2 regions of the Pseudovibrio sp. W74 genome follow, and region 1 is predicted to be linked to the other one. Evidence: predicted binding sites of a transcription regulator. Region 1 holds the regulator's gene; the other holds the start of a gene.

Region 1 (15,725 bases):
CAAAACCGGTACAACGCAAGGCTACAAAGATGCGTGGTTCATTGGTTATACAAACTCACTCACCACTGCGGTTTGGCTTGGAAACGACAACAACAAGCCAATGAAGAAGGTGAGTGGGGGTACACTGCCAGCAGAAATCTGGGCATGGGTGATGGAGACAGAGCATCAGGATATCCCGATTGCCAGACTGCCGGGGGTGCCGATTAATCTTGCGGAAACATCACCATTGCTAAAGCCGGGTACCGCGCCTACGCGTCGTCAACCAACATTTTTGGCAGCTCCTCAGCAACCACAGCCACCAAGGCCTGCTGTTCAAGCAACAACAGCTCCGCGCCCGCAAAACAACTCCAGCACAAGCCCCCTGGACCTGCTTGGAAGGTTGTTTGGCGGTGGCTAGCTATTCCTGTCCGTAAAGGTGAAGTTGAGAGCCGTGCTCTTTGAGCCAGCGTTGGGCTTGCTTTGTGTGGGGTGCTAACTGCTCGCAAACACGCCAGAACTCTGGTGAATGATCCAGTTTCACCAAGTGAGCAACTTCGTGAGCGGCTACGTACTCCAAAATGTCGGGTGGTGCCATCACAAGGCGCCAGGAGAACGATAGTTTCCCATCATACGAGCAGGATCCCCAACGGCTCTTAGTGTCTCGTAGTGTGATGCTATGATAGTTGCATCCAAGCTTCTTTGTGAAGTGTTGTACGTGTGCCTCAAGAGCTTCTTTGGCTGATTTGCGCAGAAAGTCTTTGGTTTTACGATGAAAGCTTTGGGTTTCGCCCGGCAGTAACAACAGCGGTTCATCCGTCTCTTCTTCAAGGTCAAGCTTCGCAAGCCCACGCAGTTTGCCAGAAGACCGCAAGGTGTGCAGGACACCTTTTATAGGGATGCGGGCGCCCTCTTCAAATTTGATGATATTCGGACGAGAGCCCAATCTTTGCTTCAGCCACTCGACTTGCCGGTTGGCGAAATCCTGGGCTGTTTTCAGATTGCCGCGAGCAGGAACAGTGATGACAGGTGTTGGGTCTCCAGGGGGAATTCTAAGGATATAGCGCTTTGCTCTGGAGTTGCGTTTCAGGCGGATTTGCAGAGGCTTATGCCCCAGATCCACCTCAATAAACTCCGGCAAAACCTTTGTCGCAAAAAACCCCATATCACCTCAAAAATTGCACTGGTCGCTCTCGTTATTGCAGAGAAAGGGGCGATTTGAAAGTCGACCAGTGCGAATTACTTTAGCGTGTGTGTTGCTTTGCGAGTAAGCCTCAACGCACAAAAGGGTGCCCTGCAAAAGCAGAGCACCAGATGCTTGTTATGAGCCTTTGAGAACCACTAGATTGCTTCACCAGCAGATGGCTCACCAGGACGGTTGTGGCGGTTTCTCATGAAGCGGTCGAATTCTTCCTGATCTTTAGCCCGACGCAGGTCGTTCATGTAATCATCGAATTCCTGACGCATGCTATCAAGCTTTCTGCGCTCTTCTTCCAAGCGGGTCAGCTCTTTTTCACGGTAGTCGTCAAATGCAGCATTACCGCTGCGGGTCGCATTTTGCATATTGTCCATCGTATTTTTCAAGTTGCTACGATTCCACTGGCATTTAGCTTCACGCTTCCAGCCATTTAAGTTGTCGCCCCATAAGATGTAGGCAAGCATAGCAAGGCCAAGAGGCCAGAAAACTACGAATCCAAGAACCATAAGTGCAATACTTAGAGGATTCCAGGAGGGTTTTATTGCATTTACATTCATTAAAATCACCCCTTTCTCAAATCAACAAGCTTGAGATGGGATGATTTTATTTTACTTTCAAGAGATAGAATGAAATTTTATTAGACGATGGGTTATCTTCACTTACGTTCAGTTGGAATGCACTGTTTCATTGAGACGGCGTGCCTGCTCAACCCAATTATCCCGAACCATGCGTCCGCGAATATCCAAACGATCGTCCAGCGCCGCGGCCTGATGTTCTGTCAGATTTGCAATTTGCCAGTAGTGGAAGATACCTGCGCCGTTCAAAGCCCGCTCTAGTTTAGGTCCAACACCGCTGATCAACTGCAGGTCATCTGCAGCGCCTTTTGGCTCAGCAAGCAGGATTTCGCGTAGTGGATCACCCGCAATTTTCTCAGAGGTGTTTTCACGCAGGGTCTTTTTCGCTGCACGTTTGGAAACTTGCTCCGCACGCACGTTTCTTGGATTATCCTGAATGAACTTGACGATACGTGGCGCGATTTCTGAACGATACTTTGAACCGTTAAACACACCGTAGTGGCCTACACCGGGCTGGATGTAGTGCAACCGGCGGTTGGATGGGATGTTTTCAGCCAGCTTTTGAGCCGCTTGGGTTTGGCCAACACCAGAAATGTCGTCGTTTTCGCCTTCAACGGTAAACAGCGCCGTGCCGGTGATCTTTTTCGGATCAACCATCTTGCCACGATGCATCATTTCGCCTTTTGGCAACGAATGCTCGATGAACACGGTCTCCACGGTTTGGAGATAGAATTCGGAGGTCAGATCCATAACAGCGAGATATTCATCATAGAAGTCACGATGCTTCTCAGCGCTGTCACCATCACCCTCAATCAGATGCTGGAAGAAATCGCGATGGGCAACCATGTGCCGGTCCAGATTCATGCTCATGAAGCCAGAGAGCTGGAGGAAGCCCGGATAAACCTGTCGTGTGAAGCCTTTGTGCGGAAAAGGAACTTCCATAACAACATTGCGCTTGAACCAATCGATACCTTTTTCGACGGCCAGATCATTCACGGCGGTTGGCGCTTCGCGGGTGTCAATTGGGCCACCCATCAGCGTCATAGTCGCCGGAGCGCATTTGTCTCCGTTCTCTTCCATCAAGGCAACGGCGGCATAAACTGGAACGGATGGCTGGCAAACCGCCAGAACGTGCGTATTTGGCCCCAGATAATGCAGCATCTGCATGATGTATTCGATGTAATCGTCCAGGTCGAAACGGCCATCAGCTACAGGCACCTGTCGCGCGTCTTCCCAGTCCGTGATGTAAACATCCAGATTTGGCAGTAAGGCTTCAACAGTGCCGCGCAGAAGAGTTGCATAGTGGCCAGACATGGGTGAGACGATCAGAATTTTAGGATCGTCTTTTCTGCTTTGAGGTAAATCACGCTTGAAGTGTAACAGGCCGCAAAATGGTTTCGCCCAGATGATTTCTTCCGTGATGTCTACTTCTTTACCATCCACGACAGTGGTGTCGAGCTCAAACTCCGGCTTGCCATAACGACGGGTTACGCGCTCAAGCATCTCACAGGATGCAGCAACCGTGCGACCAACCTGCGTGTGTGACATGGGATTGAGCGGGTTTTGAAAGCACAATCTTGTCATGTCTGCTGCAGCCCGGACAGGGGACATCGCTGCATGGTTCATTTCATACAAGTGGTAGAACAGCACAGAATGTTTCCTCCCAAGACGTTCGCTTCAGCCAACTCTTGTTCATGTAATTCTTGATTTCCGCAACACGAATACACTTTAGCCCGAAGTGCTGCACCGCAAAAGTATAGACAGCTCTATACCTTTTCAGCAACATAGACTCATGGAGAAATTCAAACCAACCTTAACTTGCATTGAAGATCAATAGGTTCTTCACCATCGCTGAGGTGCATGTCAGTGTAATCAATTATGTTGCATTGCACAATATGTAAATTAATACCCCAATCGAATCGAGTAATTCGACTGCAATTATTTCACTAAGTTGAAATCGCTAATGAATTTTATTTGGGAATGCTAATCGGAAGCCAGCTCAGCAATTACGGCATCCAGTAGGGGAAAGCCTGCTTGCGTTGCACGCAGGCGAGTGTTGCTCACCCATTCTACCATGCCGTTTTCCTGCAGATTTAACAATCTCTGCGGTTTGAACTGACGGCCAGAGAGCTGTTCATAACGTGGTACGTCAATGCCTTCATGCAATCGCATACCCATCAACAACAACTCGTCACCCTGCTCGCCATGACCAAGTATGTCTTCAGAAATAGAGCCGTGGCCCTGACTTTCAACCAAACCTAGCCATGTTTCCGGATGTTTTTCAGTCGAGGTTGCCAGCTTGGTGCCATCTTCCAGCGTCAATCGGCCGTGTGCACCAGGTCCAACACCGACGTAATCACCATAACGCCAGTAAATGAGGTTGTGCTGGCACTGAGCGTCAGGCGCCGCATGGTTTGAGACCTCATAGGCCGGCAAACCGCGTGCTGCGGTGACCTCCTGTGTCAGGTCAAACATGTCTGCGGCTAGATCAGGGTCCAGCATCTCCAGCTTTCCAGCTGCATACAAGCGCTGGAACATGGTGCCGCTTTCGATGGTGAGCTGATACATGGAGAGGTGATCAGCGGCCAGATCGATAGCACGGTTGAGCTCTTGCTCCCATGCCTTCAAGGTCTGATCGGGGCGCGCGTAGATCAGATCAAACGAGATGCGTGGGAAAGTTTTGCGCGCAATTTCAACAGCTTGAATCGCCTCCGAAACAGAATGCTGGCGACCAAGGATCTTCAGTTCCTTGTCATCCAACGCCTGAATACCAACGGAGAGGCGGTTTACGCCTGCAGATCTATAGCCTGCAAAGCGGGTTGCTTCCACGCTGGTTGGGTTGGCTTCCATGGAGATTTCAGCGGTGGACGGCAGATGCCAGAGGCGCGCAACTTCATTGAGGATTGTCTCAACGGTTTTCGGCTCCATCAAAGATGGTGTACCGCCGCCGAAGAAGACGGAGTCAACCGTGCGACCCGGCACCATCTGCGCATAGCGTGCCAGCTCTGTTGCCAGAGCTTTGGCGTAATGTTCCTGCGAAACCGGCTGGTGGCGCACGTGGGAGTTAAAGTCGCAATATGGGCATTTTGCCAAACAAAAAGGCCAATGCACGTAAATCCCAAAGCCGCCAACCGGTGACACAGTCATTCTTTTTCCTTTGTGATTGCCAACGTATTTCGCACGAGTTCTTATCCGAAAATCGGTATCCACTTTTCGGGAACACGCATTACGCTGGCAAACACTCTTTTTGAAACTTAACAAAGGCGCGGGCGCGATGTGACAGCGCTTCACCTTCTTTTGTTTTGTGTTTTTCTTGCTTGTCCATCTCACCGAAGGTCCTATCGAAACCTTCTGGAACGAACATTGGATCGTAGCCGAAGCCTTCCAGACCGCGCGGCGGCCACGCCAGTTCACCATGAATCTCACCACGGTAGAACTGAGTGCGCCCATCCGGCCATGCCATGCACAGCACAGCAACGAAGTAAGCGGTCCGGTCTGTAGCGTTCGTTTCGGTCAGCTTGTCCTGCACGGCCTGCATGGCCACGCCGAAGTCTTTGTCTGACCCAGCCCAACGTGCGGAGTAGATGCCCGGATCACCGTTGAGGCCGTTTACACAAAAACCGCTGTCATCTGCAAGGGCAGGCAGGCCAGTGGCCGTTGCCGCAGCAAGTGCTTTGATTGCAGCGTTTGCTTCAAACGTGTCACCATCTTCCACTGGCTCTGGCAGATCCAGATCACCAGCAGAGAGAACTTCAAAGCCATGCGGTGCAAGCATGTCCTGAATTTCGCGCAGCTTGCCCTTGTTGTGACTGGCAAGCACGAGCTTGCCAGGTTCCAGACGGCGGTTTTCTGTTGTTTCTGCCTGCATCAGAGCACCGTCAGCTTTTGCAGCTCAACCAGTCTGGAAATGGACTGTTTTGCAAGACCCATGAGCTGGCCGAGTTCTTCTTCGGAGAATGGCTCACCTTCAGCAGTACCCTGAATTTCAACGATGCCGCCTTTGCCAGTCATGACGAAGTTTGCGTCAGTGTCAGCAGAGGAATCTTCGATATAGTCCAGATCAGCAACCGGAGTGCCTTCGTAGATACCGCAGGAGATCGCTGCGATGTGGTCTTTGAGAACCTTATCGGTTTTGACCATGTCGCGCGCTTCCATCCATTTCAGACAGTCGTGCAGAGCGACCCATGCGCCGGTGATGGATGCTGTACGGGTGCCGCCGTCTGCCTGAATGACATCACAGTCAACGGAGATCTGACGCTCGCCCAGTGCCCCCAGATCAACAACAGCACGCAGAGAGCGGCCAATGAGGCGCTGGATTTCCTGAGTACGGCCAGACTGCTTGCCTGCAGAGGATTCACGGCGCATACGGTCGTGAGTTGCGCGTGGCAGCATGCCGTATTCTGCGGTTACCCAGCCACGGTTCTGACCACGGAGCCACGGCGGAACACGCTCTTCCAAACTTGCGGTACACAGAACATGGGTATCGCCGAATTTGATCAGGCAGGAGCCTTCGGCATGTTTGGCAACACCGCGCTCCAGGCTGACTGGACGCATTTCTTCTGGTGTACGTTTGGATGGACGGTTCAAGGCAAGCTCCCTCGGGTTGCTTAATAGCTACAAATTCACAAATGGTATTGCGGATCTTTTAGCTGCGGATTGCCGTTAGCGCAAAGGCTGGTTTTGGTTTGAGAGGCTATTTTCTGCTAAAAATGAGTTTTGGCTGTTCAATTGTCCTGTGTTAGGGATTGAATACAGGCTTTGGCCCAAACCTGCTGTTGATGTGGAGTACCGATACCGTGACGAGCGTTCCTCCTTCTGTCCCTCTTGAGGATCTTGATGAACGTTCCCGTGAGGTCTTCCGGCGCATTGTCGAGAACTACCTTGATACCGGCGAACCGTTGGGGTCTCGCAACCTTGCACGCGGGCTTTCGCAACCTCTGTCTCCGGCCTCTATTCGCAACGTAATGGCAGATCTGGAGCACCATGGGCTGCTCTACTCTCCGCACACCAGTGCTGGACGCTTGCCGACGCAGTCTGGTCTTCGTCTGTTCGTGGACGGTTTTTTGGAAGTTGGCGACCTGACCAAGGAAGAGCGCGAGCAGATTGCTGTTCAGGTGAAGGCTAAAGGTGGTGAGAAAACACCGGAGCAGGTCCTGACAGAAGCCAGTCAGATGCTATCTGGCCTGAGCCGCGGGGCGGGGGTTGTTCTTTCCAACAAGACAGACACCACTCTTCGTCATATCGAGTTTGTGCAGATTGAGCCGCTTAAAGCACTTGTTGTGCTGGTGAGTGAGGACGGTTCCGTTGAAAACCGTGTTGTCGACCTGCCCGCTGGTCTGCCACCGTCTGCGCTGACCGAAGCCTCGAACTACCTCAACTCCATCATCCGGAACCGCACACTAGCTGATGCGCAATTTGAACTTGTTCGGCAGCGAAACGAATTTCAGGCCGAGCTGAATACGTTGACATCCAAAGTGGTGGATGCAGGTGTTGCCGTTTGGGGGGGAGATAAAAACGATCCGGGTACGCTTATCGTGCGTGGTCGTTCCAATCTGCTTGAAAATGTGGGTGCGAAGGAAGATCTGGAGCGTATTCGCCTGCTATTTGATGATTTGGAAAACAAGAGTGAACTGATCCGCCTGCTTGATCTTGCAAAGGGCGGCGAAGGCGTACGTATTTTTATCGGGTCAGAAAACAAGCTGTTCTCGCTTTCCGGTTCTTCCTTGATCGTGTCTCCATACCGCGATAGTGAACAGCGCGTTGTGGGCGTTCTTGGTGTTATCGGGCCGACTCGTCTCAATTATGCGCGTGTCATTCCCATGGTGGATTACACAGCCCGACTGGTGAGCCGTATGCTCGGTTAAACTACTGGAGTCTCAATTGCTTTCCCTTACAGCTTCTGAACTGGAACGTTATGCCCGCCACATCGTCCTGCGAGATGTCGGTGGTCCTGGGCAACAGAAACTTAAAGCTGCGCGCGTTCTGGTAATCGGCGCTGGAGGACTTGGCGCACCGGTTCTGCAATATCTGGCGGCGGCTGGTGTTGGCACCATTGGTATTGTTGATGATGACGTTGTTTCGCTGTCTAACCTTCAGCGTCAGATCATCCATGACACGGAGAAGCTTGGCGAGCCTAAGGTTGCCAGTGCGGCGGAGGCGATCGCTCGGCTGAACCCGAATGTGCGCGTTGTTCCGCATCCGACACGCATTAGTGGGCAAAATGCAATGGCGTTGATCAACGATTACCATATCGTTGTTGATGGCTCTGATAACTTTGCCACCCGTTACCTCGTTTCGGATGCGTGCTTTTATGCTGGCCGTCCTTTGGTTACGGCTGCTGTGGGCCAGTTTGACGGCTCTGTTACGCTACTGAAACCATTTGAGCGCGATGATGAGGGCAATTACATCAACCCAACTTATCGCTGCCTGTTCCCCAAACGCCCTGAGGCTGGCTCCATACCAACTTGCACTGAGGCGGGTGTTTTGGGTGCTTTGACAGGCCTGGTTGGCACATTGCAGGCGCTTGAGGTGATCAAGGAAATCGTTGGGTTTGGTGAAGGTCTGGTTGGGCGCTTGTTGCTGGCAGACACACTGAGCATGCATTTTGAAACCATCAAGTACAAACGCTCTGCAAAGAACCCGCTCAACGGCGACACCCCAAAAACATGGAGTGAAATGCTGGAAACTGAGCACGGCTGATCCAGCGTAATTGAGTTACAAAAGAAAACGGCGGAGAATTTCTTCCCCGCCGATCCCGGCCTTTCCGCCACAGAAGGCCTAGCCTCATTCTGGCAAACCTGTCTCACCAGCATTGCCAGACACACTGCATTTGCAGCGCACCGAAGAGAGGCTTAAAACGTTTTCACCAAGCTAAGCTTAAAGGACCGACCTTTGCCTTCGGTTTCACTCAGATGCGCTGTGTGTTTCTGATCGAAAATATTAGTCACGCTAGCGCGCACTTCTGAGCCTGCAAGGAATCCATCTTCAGGCTTCCAGGCTAAACGCGCACTGTGCAGCGCATAACCTGGTGAAGCATCGTCAGCATCGTTCACGCGGTCCTGTTCTGCGTATAGGTCAGAGCGCCAGGAAACATCCAGATTATAGTCGGTAATCTTATACCCTACTGAAAGGAAAAGATTATCTGCCGCAACGCTATCCAGATATTCATCATCAGAAAGGTTGTCACCCCGTGTGACTGAAGCACCTAGATTGCCGTACCAGCTGTCAGAGGAATAACCTGCTTCTAACTCGATGCCTTTGATCCGCGCCTCATCAATAGCAGTTGTGATTGTCTTGCCCGTTGCATGATCGCGAGAGGAATAGAGGTAGTTGTCGATGTTGTTGTAAAAGCCCGTTACTTTGAAGCGAAGGCTATCATTCTCCAACAATACGTCATTGAATTTAAAGCCTAAGCCAGCTTCAAAATTGTTAGATTTTTCTTTTCCAAGATCGGTAAAGCCATCACCCGAGAAAACTTCATCCAAAACTGGCATGCGTTCTGTGTGTGCAACAGAACCAAAGACATTCAGCCAGTTTGTCAGCTCATAAATTGCTGCAAGTTTTGGAGAATAGGCCGTCTCATCCAGATCTTTACGCAGAGCCACGCCAGTCCCCGGCTTCAGGCGAGAATGGTCAACACGCATTCCAGGAATGAGTGTAAGGCGGTCATGAATTACAAACTCAGCCTGCCCGAACACACCAAGAGTGTGTGTTTCACCTTCTGGATGAGATGAGGAGCCGGGCTGTACCGTTCCATTGGTCTTCAGGCGAGGGTTCAAGCGTTCTCGATACTGACCTTCAATACCATATGTTAGGTACGTTTCGAGCCCATCAGAGAATTTGAATTCAGAGGTATTTTCGAGTTTTGCCTGCCAGTTATTGTAAGTGTATTCAGCTTCAGATCCGATAATGTAAGGTACTGTAATATTCTTTAGTTCGCGATTAGTCTGGCTCCAAGAAATCTGAGCCTTGAAATCAAGTAAATCATTATTAGAAAAAGTATTTTCATAGGCCAACAATGCCTGCTGCTCACTGGTTACTTGATCAGCTAGCCCAAAGGTTGGATCATATCTAGTCTGATCATACAGGCCATAACCAGATTTTTCGACGTTGAAATAGCTTGCAATAAGAGACTGGTCTTTGTCAGCACCAAAGCTGTATTTCAGCTTCGCAAGGCCTGAAAGATCAGTCATACGCGAGTTGCTAAGCTCCTGACCATCAGCGCCATCGTAATCACCATCGCGCCCATAATTCAGATTCAGAAGCATCTCCAGATCTTCCAACGGCCGTGCAGCAACTGTGATTGTACTCCGCGCACCATTGCCGTTAGAATCCCACATAGCTTTGGTGCGCACCGCTAGCCTATCATCACCTTTGAGGAAGTCACTCGCATCTTTTGTTCGTGCGCTAACGACACCACCAAGTGCACCGGAACCGAACAAGGTTGAAGATGCAGGGCCACGGAGCACTTCAACTTCCTTCAACAGTTCAGTGTCAAAGAAGAAAGAGCCTGCTCGATACATTTCAAAGAACGATGTTACGCCATCAATCTGCATGATCATGCGGTTTTCGTCGGATGCGAATGCTCCGCCAATACCACGAATATTCAATGACTGCCCCAGCGCATTGTCAGCATTTATAGTGGTGATCCCCGGAACCGCATCGAGGATCTCGCCCAATGTGCTTGCTTGGGCTGCTTCAATTTGCTCCTGAGAGACTGAAGTCACAGCCTGAGGTGTATCAATCGCCACCTTCTCTTTACCTGCTGAAACAATGATTTCATCCAGCATGGTTGCAGGACTGTCGGCAGCAACAGGCTGTGTAGCTTCCTGTGCTGAAACAGCCGCAGAAATCAGGGCGAGCGAGAGGGTTGTGCTGGCCAGGAGGGCCGCACGGGAATAGCGCGAATTGGACATGGTCGCCTCAGTCTGAATTTTTATGGGAGTGGCTGGCTGAGACGCTGCTTTGGCTAGCTTGTGTTTGCGTTTTGCAAACGTTGTTTCTATCCGTGTTTTATAAACATGAATATAATAGTCAAGTTTTAAATTGAGGGTTTTTCCCTAGCTGGGGATTGAGTGCATTCATAATAAAAGCCTCCTTCACAGGTTCCTGACTGCGAAGGAGGCCAAAAAACGATTGCATCTCCGTTGGTTAATCTGTTTCCTCACGACCACAGGTGCCGATGATCCAGCAAACTGCCGCTCCGATGAGCGCCCCAACTATTGGTGCCAGCCAGAACAACCAAAGCTGGTCCAGTGCCCAACCACCGTTGACAATAGCTGTTGCCGTGGACCGAGCCGGGTTTAAAGATGCGCCCGAGATGGGGATCGCGATGATGTGCATGCATGTCAGCATCAGGCCGATGGCAAGCGGAGCGAGGGCTGCGGGTGCTTTTTTGGAGGTTGCACCAATAATAACAATCAGGAACAGCGCTGTGACTGTGATTTCGGTAATGCCGACCGCAATTTCAGAAAAGCCGCCGTTGGAGTGCTCTCCATAACCGTTGGAAGCAAAGCCCGGAGGGTCGCCCGGGCCATGGGCGAGAATGATCCAGAATACAAAGGCTGCTGCTGTGCCGCCAATCACCTGCGCGATGATGTAGGGGACCACATCTGAGGTTGGGAACCGTTTTGCAGCCCAAAGGCCGATGGTCACCGATGGATTGAAATGAGCACCTGACACATTGCCGAACGCGTAAGCCATACAGACAACGGAAAGACCAACCGCAAAGGCAACGCCCAGCAAGCCAGATCCGCCATACCACTCAACCGGTGCATAGGACACCAATGCCCCGCCGCACACAGCGGAGACCAGAGCAAAGGTTCCTACAAATTCTGCGCCTAGTTTCCTCAACATGATACTTCTCCTCATATTGATTTGAGGGAGGTATCACAGTGAGATTTCTAACTTACGTTTAGGGTAACCAGAAATCTAACGATTGCCTTAAGCATGCATTGCTAGATCTTTAGGAGGGCTGCAGCATGAATAGGGGCGGAACTTCTTTTTTCTTCATATGGTTAGAAGTGTGTCTCAACCTCTTTCAGGTCGGTACTTGCATGCCAATTGGTGATTTTGCATGTGCTGAATATACCGAGAATGCCAAAGACCGCGAAACTGGAGAAGAGCCAAAAGGCTGAGTTGGCAATGCGGCCCGCGAGAGCGGTACCAAACATTACGGCGAATGTTTGAACCGTTGCCAGAGCAGAAGCAGAGTTTTCTTTGTCATCATCCGGTGTCAAATGAAGAGCGAACAACTTCTGGAGATAGAACGACATGAAGTTTGCCTCGACTCGCAAGGAGGGCTGACACTTACTCAAAATGTCGTTTTAAAACGCAATCATTATACCGTTTCAGGCATTGCAGCTATGTGCGTGAAACGGGCTCAGTGTTGAAGATTCTTCTAAATTGCTAATGCAATAATTTTGCTAGATCACTCCAAAAATAGGAGAAATATCGCGATGAAACGGGCTAGACTTACAGAATAAAACCCTTACCGTAACGGCATAACAGAGAGATTATGCATTAGAAATGCATCTGAAATCTCTAAAATATGCCATGGTTGGGGAGGCTGCCTTGAAGCGGTTGTTATCTGTATTGCCCGCACTTTCACTCGCTCTCATTCCGCTGAGTTCAGCACAGGCTAACGCCGAGAAGAAAGTCAGCGTTGAGGATGCGAGAACGTTTATTGAAACCTCCGAAAAAACCATTCAGGAGATCGGAGAGGAAGCGGGCCGCGTTGCCTGGGTGAATGCTAATTTCATCACTTATGACACCAACTGGCTGAATGCGTTAATGTCGGAGCGCACCACGAAGCTCTACGTTTCTCTTGCCAATCAGACCAAGCAGTATGACGGCCTTGACCTTCCGCCAGACCTTGCTCGGAAAATGAAGCTTTTGAAACTGAACCTGACGTTGCCTGCCCCTGAGAATGACCCTGCCAAGATCAAGAAGCTTGCGCAGATCAATACCGAGATGGAAACCATTTACGGCACGGGCAAGTATGAGCTTGATGGCGAGGCGCTGTCTCTTTCCAAGCTCAGCCGCATCATGGCGACGAGTCGTGATTACGACAAACTGCTGGAAGTCTGGAAAGGCTGGCGCACTGTCTCTCCGCCTATGAAGGACATGTACACGGAGATGGTCGGCATCGCCAATCAGGGCTCTCACGAGCTTGGCTTTAAAGACACAGGCTCCATGTGGCGCTCCAAGTACGACATGGATCCGGATGATTTCCGGCAGGACGTTGATCGCCTCTGGAGTGAAGTGAAGCCGCTTTACGACAGCTTGCATTGTTATGTTCGCGATAAGCTGGCGGATCATTACGGAGCCGATAAAGTGCCTGCCGACGGGCCAATTCCTGCGCATTTGCTGGGTAATATGTGGGCTCAATCCTGGGGCAACATCTATCCGCTTGTCGCTGCTGATGGGGACGAGCAAGGCTACGACCTGACCAAGTTACTGGAAGAGCAGAACTATACGCCGCTCAAAATGGTGAAGACGGCGGAGGGGTTCTTCACCTCGCTTGGCTTTGACCCGCTGCCTGAGACGTTTTACGAGCGCTCGTTGATTACCGAGCCGCGTGATCGTGATGTGCAATGTCATGCATCTGCCTGGAACGTGGATGGCAAGGATGACCTGCGCATCAAAATGTGCACCGAGGTGACGGGGGAGGATTTCAATACCGTCCACCACGAGCTGGGTCACAACTTCTACCAGCGCGCCTATAATCACCAATCGCCGATGTATCAGGATGACCCGAACGATGGGTTCCACGAAGCGATTGGCGACATGGTGAGCCTGTCCATTACGCCTAAGTACCTGAAGCAGATAGGCCTTCTGCCTCTTGATGCTTCAGAAGAGGTCAACACCAACATCCTGTTGGCTCAGGCACTGGACAAGATCGCATTTCTGCCATTTGGCTTGCTGGTGGACCAGTGGCGCTGGAAGGTGTTTAACGGAGAGCTGACTCCAGACACCTATAACGACGGTTGGTGGGACCTTCGCGAGAAGTATCAAGGCGTTGCGGCTCCGGTTGACCGTGCTGCGGATGCGTTTGATCCGGGTGCCAAGTACCACATTCCCAACAACGTGCCGTACACACGCTATTTTCTGGCGCACATCTTCCAGTTCCAGTTTTACCGTGAGGCTTGTCGCCTTGCCGGGTGGGAAGGACCGCTGGCAGCGTGCTCCATCTATGGCAACAAGGAAGTTGGCGAGAAGTTCAACGCCATGTTGGAAACAGGCGCTGCGCTTCCATGGCAGGACAGCCTGGAGGCCTTCACCGGAAGCCGTGAAGCCGACGCGACAGCTATTCTTGAATATTTTGCTCCACTCCAAGCTTATCTGGACGAGCAAAATTCTGGCAAATCCTGCGGCTGGTAGACCAGCAAGGTAATCCTGCCGGCCTTAATGGCCTGCAAGTCCGCCGGATATTATCAAACCCCGTCTTTCATGGCGGGGTTTGTTTTATTTGGAGGCCTGTTGGAGCAAGTTTGGATGGGCTAGAGTTTTGAACGCAGGGAAAACGGAGGCATTGGTCATGAGCGAGGCGCAAAGCATCACTGTTCAACTGAGGGCCCTTACCGTCTCGGACATGCCTTTATTGCATGAATGGCTCAACCAACCCCATCTGCGGCCCTTTTATGAGCGTGAGCCCAGCACGCTTGAGCAAGTAACAGAGCGCTATGCGTGCCGCGTTTCGAACAATCATCCAACCAACTGCCTGATCGCGGAGCTTAACGGCGCGCCCTTCGATTATCTGCAATGGTATCTGAACCGCGACTTTCCAGAGTACGGCACCGGTACAATTGGCATAATAGCTGGTGTTAGCTTCGATTACTACATCGGCGATCCTGCTTCCCTAGGCCAACAACTAGGAACAGTCATGCTGAATGCTGCAGTTGAGCATGTGAAGCCGCTTGTCTGCGCTGAGGATCAGTTCTTTTGCGTTGGTCACCGACCCGAAAACACCTCTGCACTCCACTGCTCTCAACGCGCAGGCTTTCGCTATTTCAAAGACTTCACAGAGGATGGATTGCCCCACGAGCTTTATGTGAGGGATGAGAGATAAGGCTCATAAACCTACTTAAGGTTGTAGAATGAACGTGCTAACTTCAATTCAAACATTGTTTGATTTGAGATTTTCATGGGCGCAGATGATTGGACAGACGAGGAGAATGATCTTCTTGTCGCTGAGTATTTTGAAATGCTGAAGTTGGGGCTTCAAGGTCAGAGTTTCAATAAGGCTGCTCGGCAGAGAGAACTTGCGCGCTCTATTCCAAGATCGGTGAAAGCCATTGGACGGAAACAGCAGAATGTAAGTGCTATTCTGGAAGACCGCAATCAACTATGGATCACTGGCCTCAGTCCAGCCGAACATTATCAAAAATCTCTCAAAGATGCAGTTCAACGGCACTTAGATGCACGACAACAGGAGGACTTGCAGCAAGTTCCAGAAGAACGAATGGAGCTTGATGAAGGACCTGAGGAGTACATCGCTCCGCCACCGTCCCAAGCTTCGACGATTGAGCTCACTAAGCCTCGCAATGTGGTTCGTCGGGCGCAAAAGCTGGATTACGCAGAGCGGGATGCGAGCAATCGGGAACTTGGCAAGCTAGGTGAGGCGTATGTTGTTCAACTTGAGCAACAACGGCTGAAGAAGGCTGGAAGAACTGACTTAGCCGAGCAAGTCATTTGGGCTTCTGAAGAGGAAGGCGATGGGCTTGGGTATGACATCCGCTCTTATGAAATTGATGGTACTGAGCGGCTCATTGAGGTGAAGACCACGAATGGTGGGCGGGAAACACCATTTTACATCTCCGAGAATGAACTGAGCTTTTCGGAAGATGAGCCGGAGCGGTTTGTGCTTGTCCGTGTCTACAACTTCTCTGAGGAACCCGCTTGTTTCGAGCTGCGATCACCTTTGGAGCAGAACCTCTCGCTGAAGCCCGCGGTTTACAAAGCAGTTCCCGAATAAA
Region 2 (15,725 bases), on a different contig from region 1:
TGCGGGTTGCTCATTCTATCGAGCACCGATGGCGTGGTGAAATACCTCTCAGAGTTTTTCTCTCCTTTGACGGTCGCGTTCTTCCGCTTTGCCGTGCAGCTCGTCATAATTCTGGCGATTGCCACTTTTCAAAAACGGAGCTGGCTCAGTCTTTTGAAAGAGACCACCTTGCCCTTGTTCTGCCGTGGCTTGCTGCTTGCGGTGGGCTCGGTGTTCATTGTGTTTGGGTTAAAGTACCTGCCATTGACAGATGCGACGGCAATTTTCTTTGTGCAGCCGGTTATTCTTGTTGTTCTGTCCTCAGTCTTTCTGAAGGAGAGAGTTGGTCCAAAACGTTGGCTGGCGGTATTGATTGGGTTTGCTGGTGTGCTTGTGATCATGCGCCCCAGCACCGGCGTTTTCCAACCGGCGAGCCTTCTCGTTTTAGCGGCTGCGTTTACATTTGCCTGCTATCTGATGCTGACACGCAAGCTCTCCGGGCAATCCTCTCAGCTCGCCATACAGTTCGCGACTGGCTTTGCTGGCAGTCTCTTTATTTTGCCGATCATCATTTATGCTTGGCTGACTGGTTTTGGTGGAGATCTGGTGATTGTCAATCAGGAGGCCAACTTTACGCTGCCAACAATCCTGTTATGCTGTCTTGGTGCCACTGGCCTGATCGCGCATGTTTTGCTGGTCAAAGCCTTTGAGAGAGCACCGGCATCTGTATTGGCTCCAATCAATTACGTTGAAATTTTCTCGGCAACTACAATCGGTTACCTGGTCTTCAATGAAATCCCAGACGAGTTTGTCTGGGTTGGCGTTGGTATGCTTATCTGCAGCGGACTGATACTTGCAAATGCAGAGAGAAAACCCTCTCCCTCATAATATTGAGGGGCGGAACAGATACTCTTTAGATAACTGCACTGAATAGCCCGCTACCGGCACTTTCTTTTGGTTGCGCAAAGGAATAGCTGGTGCGTCAATATAGGCCCTTACCCTCTGCGCTGGCTTTGATATGTCAGCGTATCCCCATTATCCGAGAGCAACATGACAACAACAACCGCCTCGACAGATAGTCATACCTCCAATGCCGGGCTACATGGCATTCTGTTTATGGTCGCCGGAATGTCTCTGGCCCCCCTGATGGATGGCACGGCCAAGTATCTTAGTGCGTTCATTTCGCCAGTTGAGGTGTCGCTTGGCCGCTTCCTGTGTCAGGCGATTATTGTTCTCGTGATTGCGGGTTTCATGGGCCGTTCGTTCGGCTCTTTGATGAAAGAGGTCAACCGTATTCAGCTGGTGCGCGGTGCTTGTCTCGCGATTTGCTCAATCTTCTTCTTCACCTCTCTTAAATACATGCCTTTGGCGGATGCGATTGCGATCTTCTTTGTGCAGCCGATGATCCTGACTGTACTTTCTGCCGTTGTTTTGAAGGAAAAAGTAGGTGTGCGCCGTTGGGCGGCTGTTGTGGTTGGCATGATCGGAGCGCTGATCATTATCCGTCCAGGATCCAGCGCTTTGGGTTGGCCATCTCTGTTGCCACTTGCTGCCGCGACCTCCTTTGCAGTTTATCTTGTTCTGACGCGCAAACTTGCAGGGAGTGCCTCTTTGCTTGGCATTCAGTTCGCGACGGGTATTGCTGGTGTTTTGACGCTGACACCGCTTGTTATCATCGCAAGCCTGCTTGGGTTTGAAGCTGCCGCCTGGACAACACCGGATCTTACTCATCTGCCATTGTTCGTGTTGATGGGCATCATCTCGTTTGCTTCACACGGCTGTATCGTGCTTGCGTTTGACCGAGCCCCTGCCTCCGTTCTTGCACCGCTCAGCTATACCGAGATCATCAGTGCAACGATTGTCGGCTTTGTGCTGTTTGGGGACATTCCGGACATGTTTGTCTGGCTGGGTGTGGCTTTGATTGCAGGTGGCGGGCTTTACATTGCACACCGTGAACGGACCGCTGCGAAGCGTCAGGCGGAAAGTGAAGAGCTTGTCGACAGCTCACCCAAGCGCCATTACTGACGATTGGGTCGTGGGTTCCGTCTTCAGGAAAATTGCGCTTGGTCTTGAGAATATTGAGCTTTGTTGTTAGAGGCTCTTTATTCCTAGGATAAGCGCTGCTAAAAGCACTCATTATGTTAGCCGAGTTTGAAGATAACAGGACTGCTCCTTTGACCTTACTCAAGGTGTGCCAATTTCGAATTATTGGCCCGGCCTTCAGTTGAGACGCCCGCTGGCGCCCTGAAGTACCGGGAGACCTCCAACCGTCACAGAGACGGCGGGATTTTCAAACTTGCGCAAATTCCTGCGCTTTACCAAATGCCTATGGGCAAACAAATGCCCACATAAGCGGACTGCCAAATGACCGATACACCGAGCCGCGATTATTCGGACACGCTCAACCTGCCTAAAACTGAGTTCCCAATGCGGGCAGGCCTTCCAAAGAATGAACCTAAGATCCTTTCCAAGTGGTTGGACAAGGACCTTTACAAGGTGATGCGCGATCAATCCGCAGGTCGCCCTAAGTTCATCCTGCATGATGGCCCTCCTTATGCGAACGGTAACATCCATATTGGTCATGCGCTGAACAAGACCCTGAAGGACATCATCAACCGCTCCATGCAGATGCAGGGCTTTGATGCGAACTACGTTCCTGGCTGGGACTGCCATGGTCTGCCGATCGAATGGAAGATCGAAGAGCAGTATCGCAAAAAAGGCAAAAACAAAGACGCTGTGCCGATCAACGAATTCCGTAAGGAATGCCGTGAATTTGCGGACAAGTGGATTGACGTTCAGCGCGAAGAATTCAAGCGCCTTGGTATTGAAGCAGACTGGGACAACCCATATCTGACCATGCGCTACGACAGTGAAGCTGTGATCGCAAAAGAACTGATGAAGTTCGCGACATCCGGCCAGCTGTACCGTGGTTCCAAGCCTGTGATGTGGTCTATTGTTGAAAAGACCGCTCTTGCTGAAGCGGAAGTGGAGTATGAAGACCATATCTCCCACACCATCTGGGTACCGTTCAAAGTAGTCTCTACCTACAGAGATGAACCAAACGCAAATGGTGTTGAATATGAACCAATGGAAGCAGCATTCATTCGTGAAGCTTCTGTTGTGATCTGGACAACCACTCCATGGACTATCCCTGCGAACCGAGCGATCTCCTTTTCCAAAGACATCAGCTATGGGCTTTATGAAGTCACTGAAGCTGAAGACGATAATTGGGCCAAGGTTGGTGCAAAGTACATCATCGCTGATAAACTGGCAGAATCTGTCTTTGAAGCAAGCAGAGTAGCAGGCTACAAAAAGCTGTTTTCTGTAGACCCTTCACGTATCGAATACTGCGCGCATCCGCTGCGTGGTGCTGAAGGCGCTGGCGACTACTTCGACTTCAACGTGCCGATGCTTGCCGGTGAGCACGTCACCGATGATGCTGGTACTGGCTTCGTGCACACCGCTCCTGGTCATGGTCAGGAAGATTTCCAGATGTTCCTGGACAACCGGGAAGCCTTTGCAAAAGCGGGCACTGAGCAGGTTCCGATGACCGTTCAGCCGGATGGTTCCTACTATACGCATGTGCCGCTGTTTGAAGGCAAGTACATTCTTGACCGTAAGGGCAAAGAAGGCTCCACCAACAAAGCTGTTATCGAAAAGCTGACAGAAGTTGGCGGTCTGATGGCTCGTGGCCGTGTGAAGCACTCCTATCCGCACTCCTGGCGCTCTAAAGCACCGCTGATCTTCCGTAACACGCCGCAGTGGTTTGTTTACATGGACAAGGAGCTTTCCGAGGAAGCCAAAGGTGACACTCTGCGTGCTCGCGCGCTGAAGGCGATCTCCGAGACACGTTTTGTGCCAGCAACTGGCCAGAACCGTCTGAACGCCATGATCGAAGCGCGTCCTGACTGGGTTCTTTCCCGTCAACGTGCATGGGGTGTGCCGATCACCGTACTTGTGAACAAGGAAACCGGTGAAGTTTTGAAGGACGAAGCAGTTAACGCGCGTATCTTCGAAGCCTTCCAGAATGAAGGTGCGGATGCATGGTTTGAAGAAGGCGCAACACAGCGCTTCCTTGGCGATGCATATGATGCTGAGAACTTCGAAAAAGTCGAGGACATCCTCGACGTATGGTTCGATTCCGGCTCAACACACGCCTTCTGCATGGAACGCCGTGAAGACCTGAACCCGAACCGTAAAGGTTTGGGTGGTGACGACTACGTGTTGTACCTTGAAGGTACCGATCAGCACCGCGGCTGGTTCCACTCTTCCCTGCTGGAAAGCTGTGGTACTCGCGGTCATGCACCATATGACGCTGTTCTCACCCACGGTTTCACCATGGATGAGCAAGGCCGCAAGATGTCCAAGTCTTTGGGCAACACGGTTGCACCTCAGGACGTCATCAAGCAGTACGGCGCTGACATTCTGCGTTTGTGGGTTGGTTCTGTCGACTATGCTGAAGACCAGCGTATCGGCCCTGAGATCATCAAGACCAACGTTGATGCCTACCGCAAGATGCGCAACACTCTGCGCTTCATGCTTGGGTCTCTTGGTCACTATGACGGCGAAGAGATTGCTCTTGCTGACATGAATGAGCTTGAGCTGTTGATGCTACACCGTCTGGCCGAGCTGGATGTGCTGGTTCGTGATGCCTATCAGGCGTTCGACAGCAAGCGTGTGTTCTCTGCTCTGTTCAACTTCATGACTGTTGAGTTGTCCGCGTTCTACTTCGATATCCGCAAGGATGCGCTGTATTGCGATGCTCCGTCTTCCACAAAGCGCAAAGCCTCTCTTTATGTGATTGAGCAGCTGTTCCGTCATCTGACCATGTGGCTGGCTCCAATCCTGCCATTCACCATGGAAGAGAGCTGGATCTACCGTTACGGTGAAGCGACAACTTCTGTGCACCTGCAGCAGTTCCCTGCTGTTTCTTCTGCGTGGAGAAACGATGAGCTGGCAGCGAAGTGGGAGAAGGTTCGTGCGGTGCGCCGTGTGATCACTGGTGCATTGGAAATCGAACGCCGTGAAAAGCGGATCGGTTCTTCTTTGGAAGCACATCCAACCGTTTACATCTCAGATGCAGACCTGATGGCTGCTCTGGATGGTCTGGACGCTGCAGAAATCGCGATCACATCTCAGCTGAACCTGTCCTCTGACAGCGCTCCTGAAGGTGCGTTCACGTTGGAAGACACTGCTGGTGTTGGCGTTGTGCCAGGTCTTGCTGAGGGCAACAAGTGTGCCCGCTCCTGGAAGATCCTGCCAGAAGTTGGTGCAGACGCTGAGTATCCTGAGCTGACACTGCGCGATGCGGATGCAATGCGCGAGCTGGATGGCGCGACTGTTTAAGCAAACGATGTGACGAGGGAATTGACCTTGAAGAAACTGAAGTTTTGGGGACATCACAGTTCCCTCGTCCTCCTCCTTGCCATAGCTGGTCTGGTTGTTGATCAGATTGCCAAGTTCTGGGCTGTCGCTCATTTCTCAGGTGGCGGTATTCCTACAATCCCAGTTGGCCCTTTTCTGGATCTGGTTCTGGTCTGGAACAAAGGCGTTTCCTACGGATTTTTCCAGCAAACGACAGAGCTTGGCCGCTGGGGATTGGCAGCCTTTACGGTTGTTGCCTCAGTTTTCATCTGGTTCTGGAGTGCGAGCGCAAGTAACCGGCTGGAAGGTTTCTGCCTCGGGCTGGTTCTCTCCGGCGCCCTGAGCAATGGTTTTGACCGCCTCTATTATGGCAAAGTCGTCGATTACCTCTATTTTCATGTTGGGGAATTTTCCTGGTACGTCTTCAATCTTGCCGATGCATGGATTGTTATTGGCGCTGCTGGTTTGCTGCTCGACACCTTATTTATTGGCAAAAATAAGGATAGCCAGCCCTAAAACTGCCTAATTCTCAATTATATGTGGGGAATATCGGGTGCTTCTGGGCATAACTACACACTTAGGGCCTTCATGGTTTCGTGATTCCTGTTTTAAGGTGGCATCACTGGATTATGAGGACTACAGATTTCGCAGGCTGTCATTTGACCCGTGATGCCTGTCAAACGCCGTTTTGATGGTGATCGGGAAACAAGGGTAATGAAATTGCAAAGCCGTAGCAAAAAATTCGTTGTTCGGGCCACTTTTGTTTGCGGGCTCTCTCTCGCACTATCCGCCTGTATGACAGGTAATGGTGACTTCGATGATGGCACTGAAACCACCGATTTGAGTTTGATGACGGGTGTCTTGAGCGCTGTTGGTCTTGAGTCTCAGAAAAACACTGACATCAAGTACAAAGAGCGTGCTCCGCTTGTTATGCCGACACAGGCTGGCAACCTTCCGCAGCCAGATTCCCGCAAGCTTTCTGAAGTTGCTAGCAACTGGCCGGTTGACCGCTCCAAGGAAGAACTTGAAGAGATCCGCGCGTTCTACAAGGTAGAGCCAGGTGAGCCTTTGAGCATTGAGCAAATGCGCGGCCACCCTGCGTTGGAGAAAGCAGCGGCTCGCCCTCGCGATTTCGCAGCTGAGAAACGTCAGCAGCAGCTTCTTGATGGTGACAAGCTGAGCCCGACTGAACTTGCAGCTCTTGGCAAGCAATATCAGGCTGCCAAAAAACAGCTTGGTGGCAAAGATGTGGAAGCACCGATTTGCGCACCTGGCGATCCAAGTTGTACGCCGACACGCAAATACCTGACCGAGCCTCCAGTGGCTTACTCCACGCCTGTTGCAGGCGTTGCTTTTGCGACCCCGGAAGTGGACGAAAGCGAAGAAGTTCGCAAAAAGCGTGAAGCAGCAGCAATTGAAGACGGCGCTCGTATCGATATGAGCAAGCAGTAAGAACTTCTCTAACAGAGAGTTCAAGTCTTACTGAAAGCCTGAGTAAACTATGAAGCAAGCGCGACGATGTTCGCGCTTTTTTCATTATAGCTGCAATAGATTACGAATAATTCACGAGGAGATTAACCACAATCACGGTATAGGTAGGGCAGCTGTGTCCTGCTCATTTTAAAGGGAGCCCCCTACGTGACTGGTCGATCTCTCGCGCTTAAAGCCCTCGCTTTGAGTCTGGTTGTTTTCGCAAGCCCTGTATTGCCCGTGGCTGCGGATACGACAGGGAAAGCTTCAATCGAAGACTTTTCAAAAATACACATCGGCGGAACCGATGTTTCCCAAACCACTCTCGACAATGGCCTTCAGGTGGTTGTCATCCCTGACCGACGCGCCCCGATTGTGACCCACATGGTGTGGTACCGCGTTGGCGGAGCAGATGAAAAACCCGGTAAATCCGGCATCGCGCATTTTCTTGAACATCTCATGTTCAAAGGAACCAAGAATACACCAGAGGGTGAGTTCTCCAAAAAGGTTGCTCAGGTAGGTGGTCAGGAAAACGCCTTCACTTCTCAAGACTACACGGCCTATTATCAGCAGGTTGCCAAAGAGCATCTGGAAATGGTGATGGGCTATGAGGCTGATCGCATGTCCAACCTGATCCTGACTGAAAAGCAGGTTGATCCAGAACGGGATGTGGTGCTCGAAGAGCGTTCCCAACGCGTGGATCGCAGTCCCGCGGCCAGATTATCTGAGACATTCGATCAGGTCCTGTTTCCGAACAGCCCCTACGGTATTCCGGTGATTGGCTGGAAAAACGAAATTCAGGCGCTGAACAAAGACGACGCTATCGCCTTTTACGACAAGTACTACACACCAAACAACGCAATCCTGATTGTCGCCGGTGATGTCACCTCGGAAGACGTTCTGGCCCTTGCCAAGAAGACCTATGGCAAGGTTGAGCAACGTGCAGACCCGGGACCACGAGATCGTCCGCATGTCCAGATCGTGCCAGGTAATCGCGAAGTCAGCCTGCAGAGTGATCAGGTTGCCCAGCCAAGCCTGCAACATGGCTGGATCGTACCAAGCTCAACCACTGCTGAGCCGAGTGACTCTGAAGCTCTTGAAGTGCTTTCAGACATTTTAGGTGGCGGTGCTAACAGCCGGCTTTACAAAGCGCTGGTGATTGAAGGCGAAGTCGCAACCAGTGCTGGAGCCTGGTACCAGTCTACCGCTTTGGATGACACCCGCTTCATTCTTTACACCTCTCCCAAAGATGGCGTTGAGCTGGAAGAACTGGAGAAGCGTGCTCTGGCAATCGTGAATGACGTTCTTGAGAATGGTGTGACAGCTGAAGAAGTGGAACGTTCTAAACGCTCTATGCTGGCCTCTGCCATTTACGCGCAAGACAAGCAAGACGTGCTGGCGCGCATCTTTGGGACAGCTCTGACCACAGGCGGTTCTGTTGAGAAGGTTCAGACCTGGCCTGCTCGCATTGCCAAAGTGACACCTGAACAGGTTCAGGCAGTTGCACAGAAGTACCTTAGTGAAACCAGTGTGGCGAGCTATCTGATGCCTGCTGCAAAACCTGAAAATGCAGAGTGAGAGGGGACGCTCGATGAAAGCTAAAGTTCTTATGGCAGCTTCTGCCTCCGCTTCCCGCATGACGGCAAGTTTGTTTGCGTTGCTGGCCTTGTCATTCCTGTTCGTCGCTACCTTTGTGCAGAACAGTCAGGCTATTGAGATCCAAGAGGTTAAAAGCCCCGGAGGTATCACAGCATGGTTGGTGGAAGACTATACTGTTCCAATCATAGCGCTGAACTTTGCGTTTGCAGGTGGTAGCTCTCAGGATTCAGATGCAAAGCTGGGTGTGACCAACCTCTTGAGCACCATGCTTGATGAAGGGGCTGGTGATCTGGATTCCCAAGCCTTTCAAGGACGTCTTGAAGATCTGACAATGAGTCTGTCCTTCAGTTCTGGCCGCGACTTCTTCTATGGGTCTTTCCAGAGCTTGCAGGCCAATAAAGATCACACCTTCGAGATGCTTCGTCTGGCTGTGAATGAACCACGTTTTGACAATGATCCTCTTGAGCGGATGAAAGCACAGACGATCTCTGGCATTCGTCGTAGCCTGAAGCGCCCAGATGCTCTGGCTGGTCTGAATTTGTCCAAGACCATCTTCCCGGATCACCCTTATGGCCGCCCAAGCCGGGGAACTGAGGATACGGTTGCCAAGCTGACTTCTGATGATCTGAAAACACAGCGCGCAAAGATCTTTGCAAAGGACTCTTTGAAGATCGGCGTTGTGGGAGCCATTAGTGCTGATGAGCTGGCCAGCGTTCTGGACAAAGTCTTTGCTAATCTGCCTGAGAACGGTGATTTGGTTGCGATTCCCAATGTGGAGCCTGTGACAGATAAGGCTGTTCACGTTGACTTTGAGAGCCCACAGACCTCCATTCAGTTCGCTCTGCCGGGTTATGAGCGTCATGATCCGAAGTTCATGTCTGCCTTCGTGATGAACCACATTCTGGGTGGTGGCTCATTCTCCTCATGGCTCTATGACGAAATCCGTGAGCAGCGTGGTCTGGCTTACTCCGTTGGTTCTTATCTGGTTCCTTACAAGCACGCAGCGCTGTTGATGGGGTCCACAGGTACACGCTCGGACAAAGCTGGTGAAGCGATTGATATCATCAAGAAGCAGATGGTGCGTATGGCGCAGACTGGGCCTACTCCGGCAGAACTTGAAGAAGCGAAGTCTTATCTGACTGGCAATTACGCTCTCAACTTTGACAGCTCCAGCAGCATTGCCCGTCAGCTGACAGGCATTCAGACCCAGGAGCTGGGCATTGATTACATCGACAAGCGCAATGAGATGGTTGAAGCCGTGACACTGGAAGGTGTTCGTGAGGTTGCTCAGGACATGTTTGATGGCATTGAGCCAACCTTTGTTACGGTTGGCAAACCACTGAACTAACTCTTACTCAAAGCAGGAAAAACAAGCAGGCGAGTTGATGAAAATCAGCTCGCCTCTTTCTTTAGTGACCGCGGATTTGGCGCGCCTTGCAGAACGTCTGCACGGACAGGACGCGGCGGTGAGAACAGGAAGCCCTGCGCACAGCGGATGTCCATTTCCAGAAGCTCCAGCACGGCGCCTTCGCTCTCCACGTGATCCACGATCAGCTCAATGCCATAGCGTTGCAGCAAACTGCCAAAATCAGCCGGATGGATGTTGCTCTTGGCCAGATCATCTTCATGCAATAACAGGCGCGATGCGTGCAGCTTTGCAAAGCGGAAGCCGCGATCAGCCAAAGCGCGGAAGTCCATGCGCAGATCGGTGATGCGATCCACAGAGAACCGGAAGCCCAGCTCAGCCAGAGCAGCGAGGCTCTCATACTCAATCGCGCTCATGACGGCGACATCAGCCTGCGAGAATTCGAAGATCAACAGATCTGAGTATGTGTCGTTGGCGCGCACGAACTCCAGAAAGCCCGGGAAGAAGTTTTCATCCATGAGCGTGCTTGGAGACAGGTTACAGAACAAGCCTGCTTCTCTGTTGCGGGTTGCCAGACGCTTCAGGATCTGAAGGGAACGGAACAACAAAATGTTGTCGATCGCTGGCATTTGGCCGGTGCGATCCGCTTCCTGAAGGAACTCGATTGGCTCCAGCGTGTCGCCATTGGCTTTGCGCAGACGCGTCAGGGCTTCGTAATAGCGAACACGGCGCTGTGGCAATGTCACGATTGGCTGAAGGTAGAGGTCCACCCTGCCGGCTTCGATGCTTGCACGAATTTCTTCGGCAAGAGCGGCATTGGGGTGATGCATGCGCGGAGCTGCCGGGCGCTTCATCTCTGGTGCGCGCGTCTCAGCAAACGGTTCCTGCACCGCACCCATCGGTTGACTTGCTGCCATTGACTGGCCTGCTGCGCTCGCAAATGCAGCAGCTGCCTGACTGGCCAGATCAACAGATGGTTCTCTCGCCGCTGCCTGCGGAGCGGCCAGGCGCTGAGCTGGTTGAGGCTGAAGCTGTGCCTGCTTGGTGCGCTGGTCCTCGATGGCAATGCCCTGATCCTCGATCCGGGTTTCCATGTCGGCCATGGCTTCGGCCATCTGCTTCACCAAAGAACCGATTACCTCCACTTCAGCAAACAACGGGTCGATCTCTTCCCGTGTGCGGCGCGGAATGTTGTGCTCGACGCCAGTTAGGCGGCCTTCGAGGTTCCCGACATCATCATCGATGACTGCAATCCGCTCTTCCAAGCGATTGACAGCGTCAGATACCGCGGATTTTTCCTGAGAGCGGGTCAACATGAAATGGATGAAGATCATGGTGCACATCGCCGTGAAGGCAACGGTGATGGCCTCGCCAACCGGACGCGCAAAAAGGTAGACCATCACAGTGCCACAAGAGGCCGCAATGGCTGAAATAGAAAACAAAATGGAAATGTTCGCCAAGCGCGTCATATCCTCAAGAGTACCTGTTGGTCCGAATCACAAAATACATACCTGAATTTTGCCGCATTTACTGAGGTCGTTCGAACCCTATACCCATTATATTTCTAGGGAAAACCCGTGTTGTCCCCGCAAGAATGACAATAGAGCTACATATATCATCAGCGCATACGATTTTCGTCACAATCCCGAGCTGAACTTCGACGCGCGATTCTGGCGAACAATGATATTTATCGGGTAAGAAAGTTGCTCGAAGCGTTCTGCGTGAAAGAAATTAACTGCATAATGCAATCAACCTCGAAAACGAAAAGGGTTTGTTTACCCTGTTTGCACAAACTCAGGGTGTCGAATGATTTTCGACCTGATGTATTGATTTTTGAGGTTGCCTGCCAATGGGATCCCCCAAAGCTACCAATAGGTTTTTGAACGCCTGTGTCGTCGACACTAATCGTGCAGAGGCTCGTAAAACCAGTAGTGCTTTGTCGAAGCATGTTACCAGCGGACAACCTGCGCATGTTCTTGCGAGCAAAGAACATGCTGTCGCCTTTTTGCGACATACCCCAATCAATATCGTTATTGTCGATCTTGAATGCATCGGCGGAGAAGCCGAGCTTTCCGAGATTGTCGCTGCTGCGCCGCGCGCGGTTATGATTGCGGTCAGTGCCAAGGGGTCTGTGAGCCGTGCCATGAATGCCATGCGCAATGGCGCTCATGACTTTTTAACCAAACCCTACACAAGCGAAATGCTTTTGGAGAAACTTGAAGCACATCTGGGTGTCTTCAAGAGAGCGGCACCCTCTCCTTCCCTTTCAGCCGCGACTGGCTCTGAGGCGATTGTCTCCAGCGTCACGTCTGGACCAGCTGCTCAGTTTGAAGGGTTTGTTGGTGCTTCCAATCGCATGCAAAGCGTTTATGCGCAGATCAACCGGATGGCCACATCCAGCGCACCAGCCTTCATTACCGGAGAATCAGGTACAGGCAAGGAACTGTGTGCACAGGCACTGCATGCCAGATCGGCACGCAAAGGCGGGCCTTTTGTCGCAATCAACTGTGGAGCGATTCCGGCCAATTTGATGGAGTCCGAGATCTTCGGTCATGCACGCGGTGCCTTTACCGGAGCAGATGAAGCCAGAGCTGGTGCAGCAGAGCTTGCCGATGGGGGAACTTTGTTCCTTGATGAGATCGGTGAAATGGAACTCTGCCTGCAGAGCAAGCTTTTGCGTTTCCTTCAGACTGGCTCCATTCAACGGGTTGGAGAGCATAAACCACGCTCGCTGGATCTGCGCGTTATCTGCGCAACCAACAGAGACCCGAAAACAGAGATCACTGCTGGTCGCTTCCGTGAGGACCTGTTCTATCGTCTCCACGTGCTGCCGATCCGTCTGCCAGCTCTTCGTGAGCGCCGCGAGGACATACCGTCCCTCGCTCAAACATTCTTGAAGAAGTATACCGCAGAAGAAAATCGCAGATTTCAGCGTTTTTCGACCTATGCAGAAGCTCTTTTGTTGCAGCACAGCTGGCCGGGTAATGTGCGCGAACTGGAGAATGTCATTCGCCAGCTTGTGGTCATGAATGACGGTGATGAAGTCACTGAACTCATGCTCTCTCCTTTGCTGCGTGACCAGGCTGTTCCTGTTCTTTCCGAGATTGCCTTCAGCACAAGCGAGCCTATGCCTTCCATGGGGCGTTCTATCGAACCGCTGTGGTTTCAGGAAAAGCAGATTATCGAGACCACGCTTGAAACTTTTGACGGCAACATTGCCCTTGCAGCTGCCGCTTTGGAAATCAGCCCCTCGACCATCTACCGGAAGAAGCAATCCTGGGCTGAACGAGCTGGTGCCTGATCAATTGCGTGGTAATTGCTTAACCATCGCATGAGGAATGTCTTCGTGACGCATATCTAAGCTGCCTCAACAAATGGGGCAGTATTGTCTCCCTTAGATTTAAGAGCTATACCACCGCCAAGAATCAGGTGAGTGCCGCAGATATTGTGTTCTGCTGGCTCTAGGGGGCTAACAATGCCATTTACAGTGAGAGGGATGTCAGCTTACGCAAAAGCTGCAGCCTGTTCTATTTTTGCGGTTGCTTTGTTGGGTAGCGCTGCATCTGCTGAAGACAAGAGTGCGCCGAGCGCTGGCTTTAAAGCTGCTCAGGACGCCTACACCATTGCCTGGCAGCAGCAGCCACTCGCTTTTACGGCAGCAAAATTCATCGCACTACCAGCTGAGAGTTATGGGGCTTACACGCCTCTGGAGACGACAGAGTTCCAGAGCGGTGATCCATTGACCGTTTATGCTGAGCCTGTTGGCTTCTCTTACAAAGAGATGGGCAGCACATATGCGATTGATCTGAGTGTTGACTTTGAACTGCGCAACACCACTGGTCAGGTGCTTGCTTCTCAGGACGGGTTTACCGCCTTGCACTCGGCAAGCTTCAACCAAATCCGCGAGTATCAGACATCTTTGAGCTTCAACCTTAAAGGGCTGCAAGCTGGAGACTATGTGCTGAAGGTGCAGTTTAACGACGAGAACTCGGAAAAGTCCGGCAGCTTTGAGCTTCCGTTTTCCATGAAGGACGCGCCTCTTCAGAATTAGAGCATGTTGCGTTCATATGCATTCACGCACCAAGCTCTAACTCTTTAATTTTGCGCGTATTCTTATCCAAAAACCGGAACCACTTTTCGGGAACACGCTCTAAGACCTGAAAGCTTCCTGTTAAAGTTCAAAAGCTGGCTTTAATCTTAAAGCCGGCTTTTCTTTTGCGCTGATTCCGGAAATTCCCGTGCAGGCAGCACAGACAGTCCATTCGTCTAGGGTGAGTTGAGACTGTTCCCAAATTGCCCCCAATTTCTCGCAGTATTCCTATATTTTTTGCGCTCCAAAATATTTTTTTGCTGCTCTCTCCTTGACTATACCAGAGGGTGAAACTACATCATTTCACGGTTGTTAGCACTCTGCCTTTGGGAGTGCTAATCACTGTGGGCCCGCAAGGTTTCACCCACTCTCAAAGTTTTTAACCTTCGCGTCCGGGCGTTGCCTAAAAGGGGCGCTCGCGTATGAGAGGAAGAGCCAATTATGAAGTTTCGTCCGCTACACGACCGTGTTGTCGTTCGCCGCATTGAGTCTGAAGAAAAAACAGCTGGTGGCATCATCATTCCTGACACTGCAAAAGAAAAGCCACAGGAAGGCGAAGTTATCGCTGTTGGCGCTGGCGCACGTAAGGACAACGGTGAGCTGATCGCTATCGACGTTAAAGCTGGTGATCGCGTTCTGTTCGGCAAATGGTCCGGTACTGAAGTTAAGATCGACGGTGAAGACCTGCTGATCATGAAGGAATCCGACATCATGGGTATCCTGGCTTAATTCCAGGCCATTGTTGAGACCCTACGATCCCTTCTGTTATTCAAGAATTTAAGTGAGACAAAACCATGGCTGCTAAAGAAGTCAAATTCGGCTCCGATGCCCGCGACAAGATGCTTAAAGGCGTTGACATCCTTGCAAACGCTGTAAAAGTTACCCTCGGTCCTAAAGGCCGTAACGTTGTTTTAGACAAGGCATTCGGCGCACCACGCATCACCAAAGATGGTGTTTCTGTTGCGAAGGAAATCGAACTCGACGACAAGTTCGAAAACATGGGCGCACAGATGGTGCGTGAAGTTGCTTCCAAAACCAACGACATTGCTGGTGATGGCACAACAACTGCGACTGTTCTGGCGCAGGCGATTGTTAAAGAAGGTGCAAAGTTCGTTGCTGCTGGCATGAACCCAATGGACCTGAAGCGCGGCGTTGACATGGCAACTGCTGCTGCTGTTGCTGACCTGACCGCACGTTCTAAGTCTATCTCTTCTACTGACGAAGTTGCACAGGTTGGCACAATCTCTGCTAACGGCGACACTCAGATCGGTGAAGACATTGCTGAAGCAATGCAGCGCGTTGGCAACGAAGGTGTTATCACCGTTGAAGAAGCTAAGTCTCTTGAGACTGAGCTTGAAGTTGTTGAAGGTATGCAGTTCGACCGCGGTTACCTTTCTCCATACTTCGTCACCAACGCTGAGAAGATGATTGCAGACCTGGAAAAGCCACTCATTCTCCTGCACGAGAAAAAGCTTTCCAACCTGCAGCCAATGCTTCCAATCCTTGAAAGCGCTGTTCAGTCTTCCCGCCCACTCATCATCATCGCTGAAGATGTTGAAGGTGAAGCACTGGCAACTCTCGTAGTGAACAAACTGCGTGGTGGCCTGAAGATTGCTGCTGTTAAAGCTCCTGGCTTCGGTGACCGTCGTAAAGCAATGCTTGAAGACATCGCTATCCTGACCGGTGGTACCGTGATCTCCGACGATCTCGGCATCAAGCTGGAAAACGTGACTGTTGACATGCTCGGCACTGCTGACAAAGTGAACATCACCAAGGAAACCACCACCATTGTTGATGGTGCTGGCGAAAAAACTGACATCGAAGCACGCGTTTCCCAGATCAAAGCTCAGATCGAAG

Evidence for each region. The regulator HrcA, encoded in region 1, represses chaperone genes, less so after heat shock. The targets are predictions, from matches to a motif close to GTTAGCACTCNCNNNNNGNGAGTGCTAAC.
Region 2: a site for HrcA is predicted at 14,180-14,208, ahead of groES (co-chaperone GroES). Genes of this name have one in related genera too.

The regions. Positions count from the first base shown of each region.
Region 1 covers NZ_LMCJ01000004.1:152,104-167,828, forward strand. Annotated here, with positions in the region: gene PsW74_RS03840 (PBP1A family penicillin-binding protein) at 1-397, shown strand, start outside; gene PsW74_RS03845 (SprT family zinc-dependent metalloprotease) at 398-1,141, opposite strand; gene PsW74_RS03850 (DUF2852 domain-containing protein) at 1,318-1,731, opposite strand; gene phaZ (polyhydroxyalkanoate depolymerase) at 1,840-3,399, opposite strand; gene hemW (radical SAM family heme chaperone HemW) at 3,733-4,896, opposite strand; gene rdgB (RdgB/HAM1 family non-canonical purine NTP pyrophosphatase) at 4,976-5,617, opposite strand; gene rph (ribonuclease PH) at 5,617-6,336, opposite strand; gene hrcA (heat-inducible transcriptional repressor HrcA) at 6,528-7,613, shown strand; gene PsW74_RS03880 (molybdopterin-synthase adenylyltransferase MoeB) at 7,630-8,448, shown strand; gene PsW74_RS03885 (TonB-dependent receptor) at 8,601-10,664, opposite strand; gene aqpZ (aquaporin Z) at 10,900-11,604, opposite strand; gene PsW74_RS03895 (hypothetical protein) at 11,766-12,023, opposite strand; gene PsW74_RS03900 (M2 family metallopeptidase) at 12,322-14,130, shown strand; gene PsW74_RS03905 (GNAT family N-acetyltransferase) at 14,288-14,818, shown strand; gene PsW74_RS03910 (DUF3883 domain-containing protein) at 14,894-15,724, shown strand.
Region 2 covers NZ_LMCJ01000057.1:167,340-183,064, forward strand. Annotated here, with positions in the region: gene PsW74_RS23730 (DMT family transporter) at 1-867, shown strand, start outside; gene PsW74_RS23735 (DMT family transporter) at 1,030-2,004, shown strand; gene ileS (isoleucine--tRNA ligase) at 2,344-5,325, shown strand; gene lspA (signal peptidase II) at 5,353-5,859, shown strand; gene PsW74_RS23750 (hypothetical protein) at 6,058-6,795, shown strand; gene PsW74_RS23755 (pitrilysin family protein) at 6,982-8,391, shown strand; gene PsW74_RS23760 (pitrilysin family protein) at 8,405-9,760, shown strand; gene PsW74_RS23765 (EAL domain-containing protein) at 9,805-11,247, opposite strand; gene PsW74_RS23770 (sigma-54 dependent transcriptional regulator) at 11,628-13,079, shown strand; gene PsW74_RS23775 (hypothetical protein) at 13,254-13,829, shown strand; gene groES (co-chaperone GroES) at 14,310-14,597, shown strand; gene groL (chaperonin GroEL) at 14,663-15,725, shown strand, end outside.